DNA from 2 places in the Metapseudomonas lalkuanensis genome. Region 2 is predicted to be linked to the other one. Evidence: predicted binding sites of a transcription regulator. Region 2 holds the regulator's gene; the other holds the start of a gene.
The links. Region 2 encodes sigma-54, which starts transcription at its own class of promoters, with help from an activator protein. Its sites were predicted from a motif close to ANTGGCATNNANNTTGCTNT; they were not measured.
Positions count from the first base shown of each region.

Region 1: the regulator sigma-54 is predicted to act here: its motif matches at 2,538-2,557, upstream of FXN65_RS17120 (circularly permuted type 2 ATP-grasp protein).

Region 1 is NZ_CP043311.1:3,659,650-3,664,175, forward strand. It holds gene FXN65_RS17110 (transglutaminase family protein) at 1-145, opposite strand, end outside; gene FXN65_RS17115 (alpha-E domain-containing protein) at 142-1,092, opposite strand; gene FXN65_RS17120 (circularly permuted type 2 ATP-grasp protein) at 1,095-2,504, opposite strand; gene FXN65_RS17125 (peroxiredoxin) at 2,947-3,498, shown strand; gene FXN65_RS17130 (sensor histidine kinase) at 3,596-4,526, opposite strand, start outside.
Region 2 is NZ_CP043311.1:990,951-995,476, forward strand. It holds gene rapZ (RNase adapter RapZ) at 1-809, opposite strand, end outside; gene ptsN (PTS IIA-like nitrogen regulatory protein PtsN) at 819-1,283, opposite strand; gene hpf (ribosome hibernation-promoting factor, HPF/YfiA family) at 1,294-1,602, opposite strand; gene FXN65_RS04750 (RNA polymerase factor sigma-54) at 1,687-3,183, opposite strand; gene lptB (LPS export ABC transporter ATP-binding protein) at 3,331-4,056, opposite strand; gene lptA (lipopolysaccharide transport periplasmic protein LptA) at 4,056-4,526, opposite strand, start outside.

The sequences.
Region 1 (4,526 bases), 2.7 Mb from region 2:
CGCGCACCGGATGCGGCAGTGTGAGCTGCCAGCTGAGCACGTGCTGACGTTCGCTTTCCTGGGGCGTCAGGCGCAGGTACTGGATGCTGGCGCGGACCTGGTCGTCGTAGCGGTAGGTGGTGTCGTGGCGGATGGACAGTTTCATACAGCCTCCAGATACGAGCTGTGGATGGCACGGGCGAGTTGCCGGACCAACAGGATGAAATCGGTGAGCCAGGTATGCAGGCCTTCGTCGAGGATTTCGTCGATGGCGGTGTAGCGCAGCCGCGCGTCCAGTTCGGCGGCAAGACGCTGGGCCGGGCGGCCGTTATCGCCCGGCAGGTGGGAAAGGATGTGGTTCAACTCCTCCATGCAGGCTCGCAGCGAGCGCGGTACATCGGCGCGCAGCAGCAGGAGTTCGGATATCTGGCGGGCATCGGGGGAGCCCCTGTAGACCTCGGTGTAGGCCTCGAAGGAGGACAGTGCGCGGAGCAAGGCGCTCCACTGGTAGTAACCGCGTGCGGAGAGGTCACTGACCTCCTCCGACTCTTCGCCAAACATCTCGTAGCGCGAGTCCAGCAGGCGCAAGGTGTTGTCCGCCCGCTCGATGAAGGTGCCCAGGCGGATGAAGCTGTAGGCCTCGCCACGCATGATGGTGCCGTAGGTGGCGCCACGGAACAGGTGCGAGCGCTCTTTCACCCATTCGCAGAAGCGGCTGATGCCATAGCGCCCGAGCCCCTCGCTGGAGATGTTCAGCATCTCCAGCCAGGTGGCGTTGATGTTCTCCCAGATATCGGCGGTGATCCGCCCGCGCACGGCATGGGCGTTGATTCGCGCGGCGCGCAGGCAGCTGAAGATGCTCGCCTGGTTGTCGGGGTCGAGCGCGAAGAAGTGCAGCATGCGCGCCGCGTTCAGATCGCCATGACGCTCCTGGTAAAGCTCCAGGGTGCCAGTGCTGAGCAGCGACATGGCCAGTTCGTCCAGGCCATCGCCGCGCCCGTCCTGGGGCATCAGCGACAGCGAGTAGCTGACCTCCAGCATGCGCGCGAGGTTCTCTGCACGCTCGAGGTAGCGCGACATCCAGTAAAGCTCGGAGGCAGTTCTGCTCAGCATGCTCAGTCCTCCACTATCCAGGTGTCCTTGGTGCCGCCGCCCTGGGACGAGTTCACCACCAGGGAGCCTTCTCTTAGCGCCACGCGGGTCAGGCCGCCGGGCACGAGGCGGGTTTCCCGGCCGGATAGCACGAAGGGACGCAGGTCGATGTGACGCGGGGCGATGCCCTTCTCGACGAAGGTCGGGCAGGTGGACAGGCAAAGCGTGGGTTGGGCGATGTAAGCCTCGGGGCGGGCCTTGAGGCGCTCGCGGAAGGTCTCGATCTCCTTGGCGCTGGCCGCCGGCCCCACCAGCATGCCGTAGCCGCCGGAGCCCTGGGTTTCCTTGACCACCAGCTCGGGCAGGTTGGCCAGGACGTGGGACAGCTCCTCGGGCTTGCGGCATTGCCAGGTGGGCACGTTCTTCAGGATGGGTTCCTCGTCCAGGTAGAAGCGGATCATGTCGCCGACGTAGGGGTAGATCGACTTGTCGTCTGCCACGCCGGTACCGATGGCGTTGGCCAGCACCAGGTTGCCGGAGCGGTAGGCGGCCAGCAGGCCGGGCACGCCGAGCATGGATTCCGGGTTGAAGGCCAGCGGATCGAGGAAGGCGTCGTCCAGCCTCCGATAGATCACGTCCACGGGTTGCGGACCGGCGGTGGTACGCATGAACACGCGGTCGTCGCGGACGAACAGGTCGGCCCCTTCCACCAGCTCCACGCCCATCTCGCGAGCGAGGAAGGCGTGTTCGAAATAGGCACTGTTGAAGCGCCCAGGCGTCAGCACCACCACACTGGGGTTGTCCAGCGGGCTGGAGCTTTTCAAGGTGTCCAGCAGCAGGTTCGGATAGTGGTCGATGGGGGCCACACGCTGGGCGGCAAAGAGTTCGGGGAACAGCCGCATCATCATCTTGCGGTCTTCTAGCATGTAGCTGACGCCGCTGGGCGTGCGCAGGTTGTCTTCCAGCACGTAGTAAGTACCATCGCCATCGCGCACCAGGTCCACCCCGGCGATGTGGGCGTAGATATCGCGGTGCAGATCGAGGCCCTGCATGGCGATCTGGTAGCCCTCGTTGGCCAGCACCTGTTCGGCGGGAACGATCCCGGCCTTGATGATCCGCTGGTTGTGATAGAGGTCGGCGAGGAACATGTTCAGCGCCTTGACGCGCTGGATGCAGCCCTTCTCCACCGTCCGCCACTCGCTCATGGGAATGGCGCGGGGAATGGTGTCGAAGGGGATCAGGCGCTCGGTGCCCTGTTCGTCGCCATAGAGGGTGAAGGTGATACCGGCGCGGTGGAACAGCAGGTCGGCCTCGCGACGCCGCTGGGCAAGCAACTCCTGGGGCGTGTCCGCCAGCCAACGTGCGAATTCCCGGTAGTGCGGACGGCATTCGCCACTCGCGTCGTACATCTCGTCATAAAAGGTGCGGGACATGCCTAACTCCTTGTCGCCACGGGCTTCTACGCCATCGCAAGCCCCGTGCCATCGCAACAACCGTATGTATTTCAACAACTTGCAGCACACGCACAGTCATCGCGCCCCAGACTGGTGCAGCCCGCTAAGCGGAACTGACCCGCTCGCCCTATTAGGCGGCGATACCGGGTTTGACGGATTGCGGCGGTGAGGTGTTCAACCTGGTTGCGCCGGGGGCACCAGCTTCCCTGGATGAGACAGTCTAGTCCGGGCACGCAAGGCCCCTAGGGTCCGATTGTTCTATGCATATGTTGCGATTTGGAATTCGACCTATAACCCGCTGACCTATGGTCCTGGAGCCTCCTCTATCGAAGACATGGCCCGGCCGGATTTTCCAAGGTCGCAGGAGCCTTCCATACTTGCCCTATCCCGATGCCTTCCCCTGCCCCGGAGCAACCCTGCCATGCTCACCATTGGAGACAAGCTGCCGGCATTCGACATGCTGGCGGTGGACCACGACTCGGAACACGCCGCCAGCCCCGAGCACGCCTTCAAGCGGGTCAACCAGGACAGTTTTCTCGGCAAGTGGAAGGTGCTGTTCTTCTGGCCCAAGGATTTCACCTTCGTCTGCCCGACCGAGATCAAGGCCTTCGGTGACCTGCTGGAGCAATTCAACGACCGTGACACCCTGCTGATCGGTGCCTCCACCGACAGCGAATTCGTCCACCTCGCCTGGCGCCGCGACCACAAGGACCTGAAGGGGTTGAGCTTTCCCTGGCTGGCAGACATCAAGCACGAACTGGCCGGAGCCCTCGGCATCATCGATCGCCGCGAAGGCGTTGCGCTACGCGCGACCTTCATCATCGACCCGGACAACGTCATCCGGCATGTCTCGGTGAACGACCTGCTGGTGGGCCGCAACCCGCAGGAAACCCTGCGCCTGCTCGATGCCCTGCTGACCGAGGAGTTGTGTCCCTGCAACTGGCACAAGGGGGAAGCCACGCTGCATTACTGAGCGTTACGGGGGCGGTATTTTGCAGAGATCGATTCCCCCGAACACGAAACCGGCCTCTTCAGCGCGGTCTGTACCGCAGGGTGCACTGCGGCCCACCCTAATGGGACTGTGCGACCGGAAGCTCGATACGCACCCGCAATCCCCCCAGCGGGCTTTCCTGAAGACTCAGACGGCCATTCCAGGAATCGACGATATCGCGCACGATGCCGAGCCCCAGACCGTGTCCTGCCACCTGCTCATCCAGCCGGGCACCACGGCCGATGACTTCCTCGCGCTTGTCTTCGGCTATGCCCGGACCATCGTCGTCCACCATCAGGCTGTAGCCGCCCTCGCCGCCGCGAATGGTGAGGTTGACCTGGGTTTCCGCCCACTTGCAGGCGTTGTCCAACAGGTTGCCGAGCAGCTCCAGCAGGTCTTCCCGGTCCCAGGGCAGGCGCAGCCCTTCGGGTGCGTCCCAGTCTAGGTCCAGCCCACGGTCGTGGATCATCGCCAGGGTGTTGAACAGGCCGGGCAGCTCCTCGGCGCAGTCGAAGTGGGCACCTGGCAGCGCTTCGCCAGCCAGGCGCGCACGCCCCAACTCACGCCCCAGGCGCTGCTGGATCTGCTCCAGCTGCTCACGCAGGGTTTCGCGCAGCTCGGGCTGGTCACGCAGTTCTTCACGGTCGGCCAGGCTGACCAGCACCGCGAGGGGCGTTTTCAGCGCATGGCCAAGATTGCCCAGGGCATTGCGGGAGCGCTTGAGGGTGTCCTCGGTGTAGCTGAGCAAGTGGTTGATCTGCGCCACCAGCGGGTCCAGCTCCTCAGGCACCTGGTTATCCAGTTCGCTGCGCTGGCCCTGCTGCAGCTGGGCGATCTGTTGGCGAACGTCCTCCAATGGACGCAATGCCCGGCGCACGGTGATGCGCTGCAGGGCGAGAATCAGCAGCAGCGCCGCCGCACCCAGGGCAAAGCCCGTCCACTGCACGCGACGGAAGCTTTCCAGAATCGGGGTGTAATCCTGCGCAACGACGATGCGCACCTGGCGGCCA
Region 2 (4,526 bases):
AGCGCCGCACCCAGGCGCTCGGCGATGTAGACCGAACGATGGTGGCCCCCGGTGCAGCCAATGGCGATCGTGACGTAGGCGCGATTGCTGGCGGCAAAGCGCGGCAGCCACTTGCTCAGGTAGCCGAGGATATCCTGATACATCTCTTCGACATCAGGCTGCCCGGCAAGGTACTCGGCGACAGCCGGCGCGAGTCCCGAATGATCGCGCAGCTCAGGCTTCCAGTACGGGTTGGGCAGGCAGCGCACGTCGAACACCAGGTCGGCGTCCACCGGCATGCCACGCTTGAAGCCGAAGGATTCGATCAGGAATGCGGTGCCAGGTTCAGGCTGATTCAGCAGGCGCAGCTTGATGGTGTCGCGCAGCTGGTAAAGGTTGAGATGCGTGGTGTCGATCTTCAGGTCGGCGAGATCGGCAATGGGCGCCAACAGCACTTCCTCGTCCCGGATGGCTTCGGCCAGGGAGCGGTTGTCGTTGGTCAGCGGGTGGCGCCGGCGGGTTTCCGAAAAGCGCTTGAGCAGCGTGTCGTGGTCGGCATCGAGGTACAGCACATCGCACTTGATGTGGCGACTGCGGGCCTCGGTGAGCAACTCGGGAAAACGCTGCAGCTGGCTGGGCAGGTTCCGTGCGTCGATGGAGACAGCAACCTGGGGTTCCAGCAGCTCGGTGTGCAGCAGGGCCCGTTCGGCCAGTTCGGGAAGCAGGCCAGCGGGCAGGTTGTCGATGCAGTAGAAACCGTGGTCCTCGAGGACATCGAGGGCGGTACTCTTGCCCGACCCGGAGCGGCCGCTGACGATGATCAGGCGCATGGAGGAACCTTAACGCCCGCTCTGCACGTCCACTACCACCTGGTAGAGGCTGGTGCTGTCGGGCGCCTGGCGCAGGCGCTCGCGCACATCGCTGCGGTCGAGCATGCTGGCGATCTGGCGGAGCAGTTCAAGGTGTTCATCGGTGGCGGCTTCCGGGACCAGCAGCACGAAAAGCAGGTCAACCGGGGCGCCATCGATGGCGTCGAAATCGACTGGAGCATCAAGGCGCAGCACGGCGCTGATGGGCGACGTACAGCCAGTGAGGCGGCAGTGGGGAATGGCGATGCCGTTGCCGAAACCGGTGGAGCCGAGTTTCTCCCGGGCTACCAGGCTTTCGAAGATGTCCTGGTTGTCGAGGTCGGGAAGGTCGCGAGCGACCAGCTTGGCGATCTGTTCCAGTACACGTTTCTTGCTGCCGCCCGGCACGTTCACGAGGGAACGGCCGGGGGTCAGGATTTGCTCGAGTCGGATCATAGAGGAGGGGTCAGCGGGCGGTGGCACCCTGCTGGCGGTTCAATTGCTTTTCCTTGTGCTTGATCAGTTGGCGATCGAGCTTGTCGGTAAGCAGGTCGATGGCGGCGTACATGTCTTCATGCTCCGCGTTGGCAACGACTTCGCCGCCGGCGATGTGCAAAGTGGCTTCGATTTTCTGTTTGAGTTTTTCGACCTGCATGATCACCTGAACGTTGGTGATTCGGTCGAAGTGGCGCTCCAGACGGTCGAACTTCTCGACAACGTAGTTGCGCAGGGCGTCGGTCACATCCAGTTGATGTCCACTGATGTTGACTTGCATACCGCTTTCTCCTTATTGCCCGTGTATAAGAGACAGGCTAACGGGCCTGCCACCGGAACACTTTGGCGTGGGTCAATTTCCGCGTCACATCAGTCGCTTGCGTTCGCTGGAAGGGGCAATCCCAAGGGATTCGCGATACTTGGCTACTGTGCGACGGGCCACTTGAATGCCCTGTGCTTCCAGTAAACCAGCGATCTTGCTGTCGCTCAACGGCTTTTTCGGATTTTCCGCTGCGACCAGTTTCTTGATGATGGCGCGGATTGCGGTAGACGAACATTCACCGCCTTCGGAGGTGCTTACGTGGCTGGAGAAGAAGTACTTCAGCTCGTAGATTCCGCGGGGAGTGTGCATGTATTTCTGGGTAGTCACGCGCGAGATGGTGGACTCGTGCATGCCAACGGCTTCAGCGATGTCGTGCAGGACGAGAGGCTTCATCGCCTCGTCGCCGTATTCCAGGAAGCCGCGCTGGTGCTCGACGATTTGGGTGGCGACCTTCATTAGCGTCTCGTTGCGGCTCTGCAGGCTCTTGATGAACCAGCGCGCCTCCTGGAGCTGATTGCGCATGAAGGTGTTGTCCGCGCTGGAGTCGGCGCGCCGGACGAATCCGGCATAGTGCGGATTGACCCGCAGGCGCGGCACGGCCTCCTGGTTCAGTTCTACCAGCCAGCGTTCGTTGTGCTTGCGGACGATGACATCCGGTACCACGTATTCGGGTTCGCTGGCTTCGATCTGGGAACCGGGGCGCGGATTCAGCCCCTGGATCAGTTCGATGACCTGGCGCAGTTCGTCTTCCTTGACCTTCATGCGGCGCATCAGCTGGCTGTAGTCGCGGCTGCCGAGCAGGTCGAGGAAGTCACCAGCCAGACGCTGGGCCTCGACCAGCCAGCGAGTGCCTGGAGGCAGCTGGCGCAGTTGCAGGAGCAGGCACTCGCGCAGGTCGCGGGCAGCAACGCCAGCGGGTTCGAATTGCTGGATGCGATGCAGGACGACTTCGACTTCGTCCAGTTCGATACCGAGCTCCGGATCGAAGGCCTCGACTATCTCGGAGAGGGGCTCCTCAAGGTAGCCGTCGTTGTTGATGCAATCGATCAGGGTGACCGCGATCAGGCGGTCGGTGTCGGACATGGGCGCCAGGTTGAGTTGCCAGAGCAGGTGGCTCTGCAGGCTTTCGCCAACCGAAGTGCGGGACGTGAAGTCCCACTCGTCGTCATCGTTGCTCGGCAGGCTGCTGGCGCTGGTCTGGTAGACATCTTCCCAGGCCGTGTCGACGGGGAGTTCGCTGGGGATGCGCTCGTGCCACTCGCCATCTTCCATGGCTTCGGCATTGGTCTCGACGCTGGACTCCTGGAAACTGGATTCCTGGCTGCCGGAATTAGGCTGCTGGTCACCTTCGGCCATGGGGTCGGAGGTGTCGAAATCGTCGCCATCCTCCTGCCGCTCGAGCATCGGGTTGGACTCCAGCGCTTCCTGGATCTCCTGCTGGAGATCCAAGGTGGAGAGTTGGAGCAGGCGAATGGCCTGTTGCAGCTGCGGGGTCATCGTCAGCTGCTGGCCCATCTTGAGGACTAGCGATGGTTTCATGGCAGAGGGCTTAGCACCTTATTCGCCGGCGCTTGCGCGCCATCCACTACAGGGCGCCGCAGCGCCACCAGGAAGCAAATTATATGCCTGACCTTGAAGGATTTTCCTAGCCCGCGCAACCCGTCTTGTAGGCGTGGTTGCGGGAAACTACAGGCGGAACTCGTGGCCCAGGTAGACTTCCTTCACCAACTGGTTGGCCAGGATGGCTTCCGCATCACCTTCGGCGATCAGTTGTCCGTCACTGACAATGTAGGCGGTCTCGCAGATGTCCAGGGTCTCGCGGACGTTGTGGTCGGTGATGAGTACACCGATCCCCTTCGCCTTGAGGTGGTGGATGATCTGCTTGATGTCGCCCACGGAAATCGGGTCCACACCGGCGAAGGGTTCGTCCAGCAGGATGAATTTGGGGGCCGTGGCCAGCGCGCGGGCGATTTCCACGCGACGGCGCTCACCGCCCGACAGGCTCATGCCGAGGCTGTCACGGATGTGGCTGATATGGAATTCCTGCAGCAGGCTCTCCAGCTCCTTGCGGCGTGCGGAGCGATCGAGGTCCTTGCGGGTCTCGAGGATCGCCATGATGTTGTCCGCCACACTGAGCTTGCGGAAGATCGAGGCTTCCTGCGGCAGGTAGCCGATGCCGGCACGGGCGCGGCCGTGCATCGGCTGGTGGGTGACGTCCTGCTGGTCGATCAGGACGCGTCCCTGGTCGGCTTTGACCAGGCCCACGATCATGTAGAAGCAGGTGGTCTTGCCCGCGCCGTTGGGGCCGAGGAGGCCTACGATCTGACCGCTGTCGATGGACAGGCTGACGTCGCGGACCACCTGACGGCTCTTGTAGCTCTTGGCCAGGTGCTGGGCTTTGAGAGTCGCCATTACTGTGCTTTCTGCTCTTTCTTCTTCGGCTGGATGACCATGTCGATCCGCGGACGCGGAGTGGTCACGTTACCGCCGGTGGCGCGGCCTGCGTTGACGATCTGGCGCTGGGTGTCGTAGACGATCTTCTCGCCTTCGAAGGTGTTGCCTTCCTGTACGACCTTGGCCTGGTCGAGCAGAATGATGCGCTCGTTGGCGGCGAAGTACTGGATGGTCAGGCCGTAGGCCTTGACGATCTGCTTGTCGACTGCCGGCTTCTGCTCGTAGTACGCGGGCTTGCCGACCGAGGTGAAGACCTCGATATCGCCATTGGTGTCCTGGGTGATGGTAACGGTGTCGCCGGTGATCTTGAGGGTTCCCTGGGTGATCACGACGTTGCCGCGGTACACCGCGACGCCCTGCTTGTCATCGAGCTCGGCGCTGTCGGCTTGTACGCGAATCGGCTGGTCGCGGTCCGTGGGCAGTGCCCA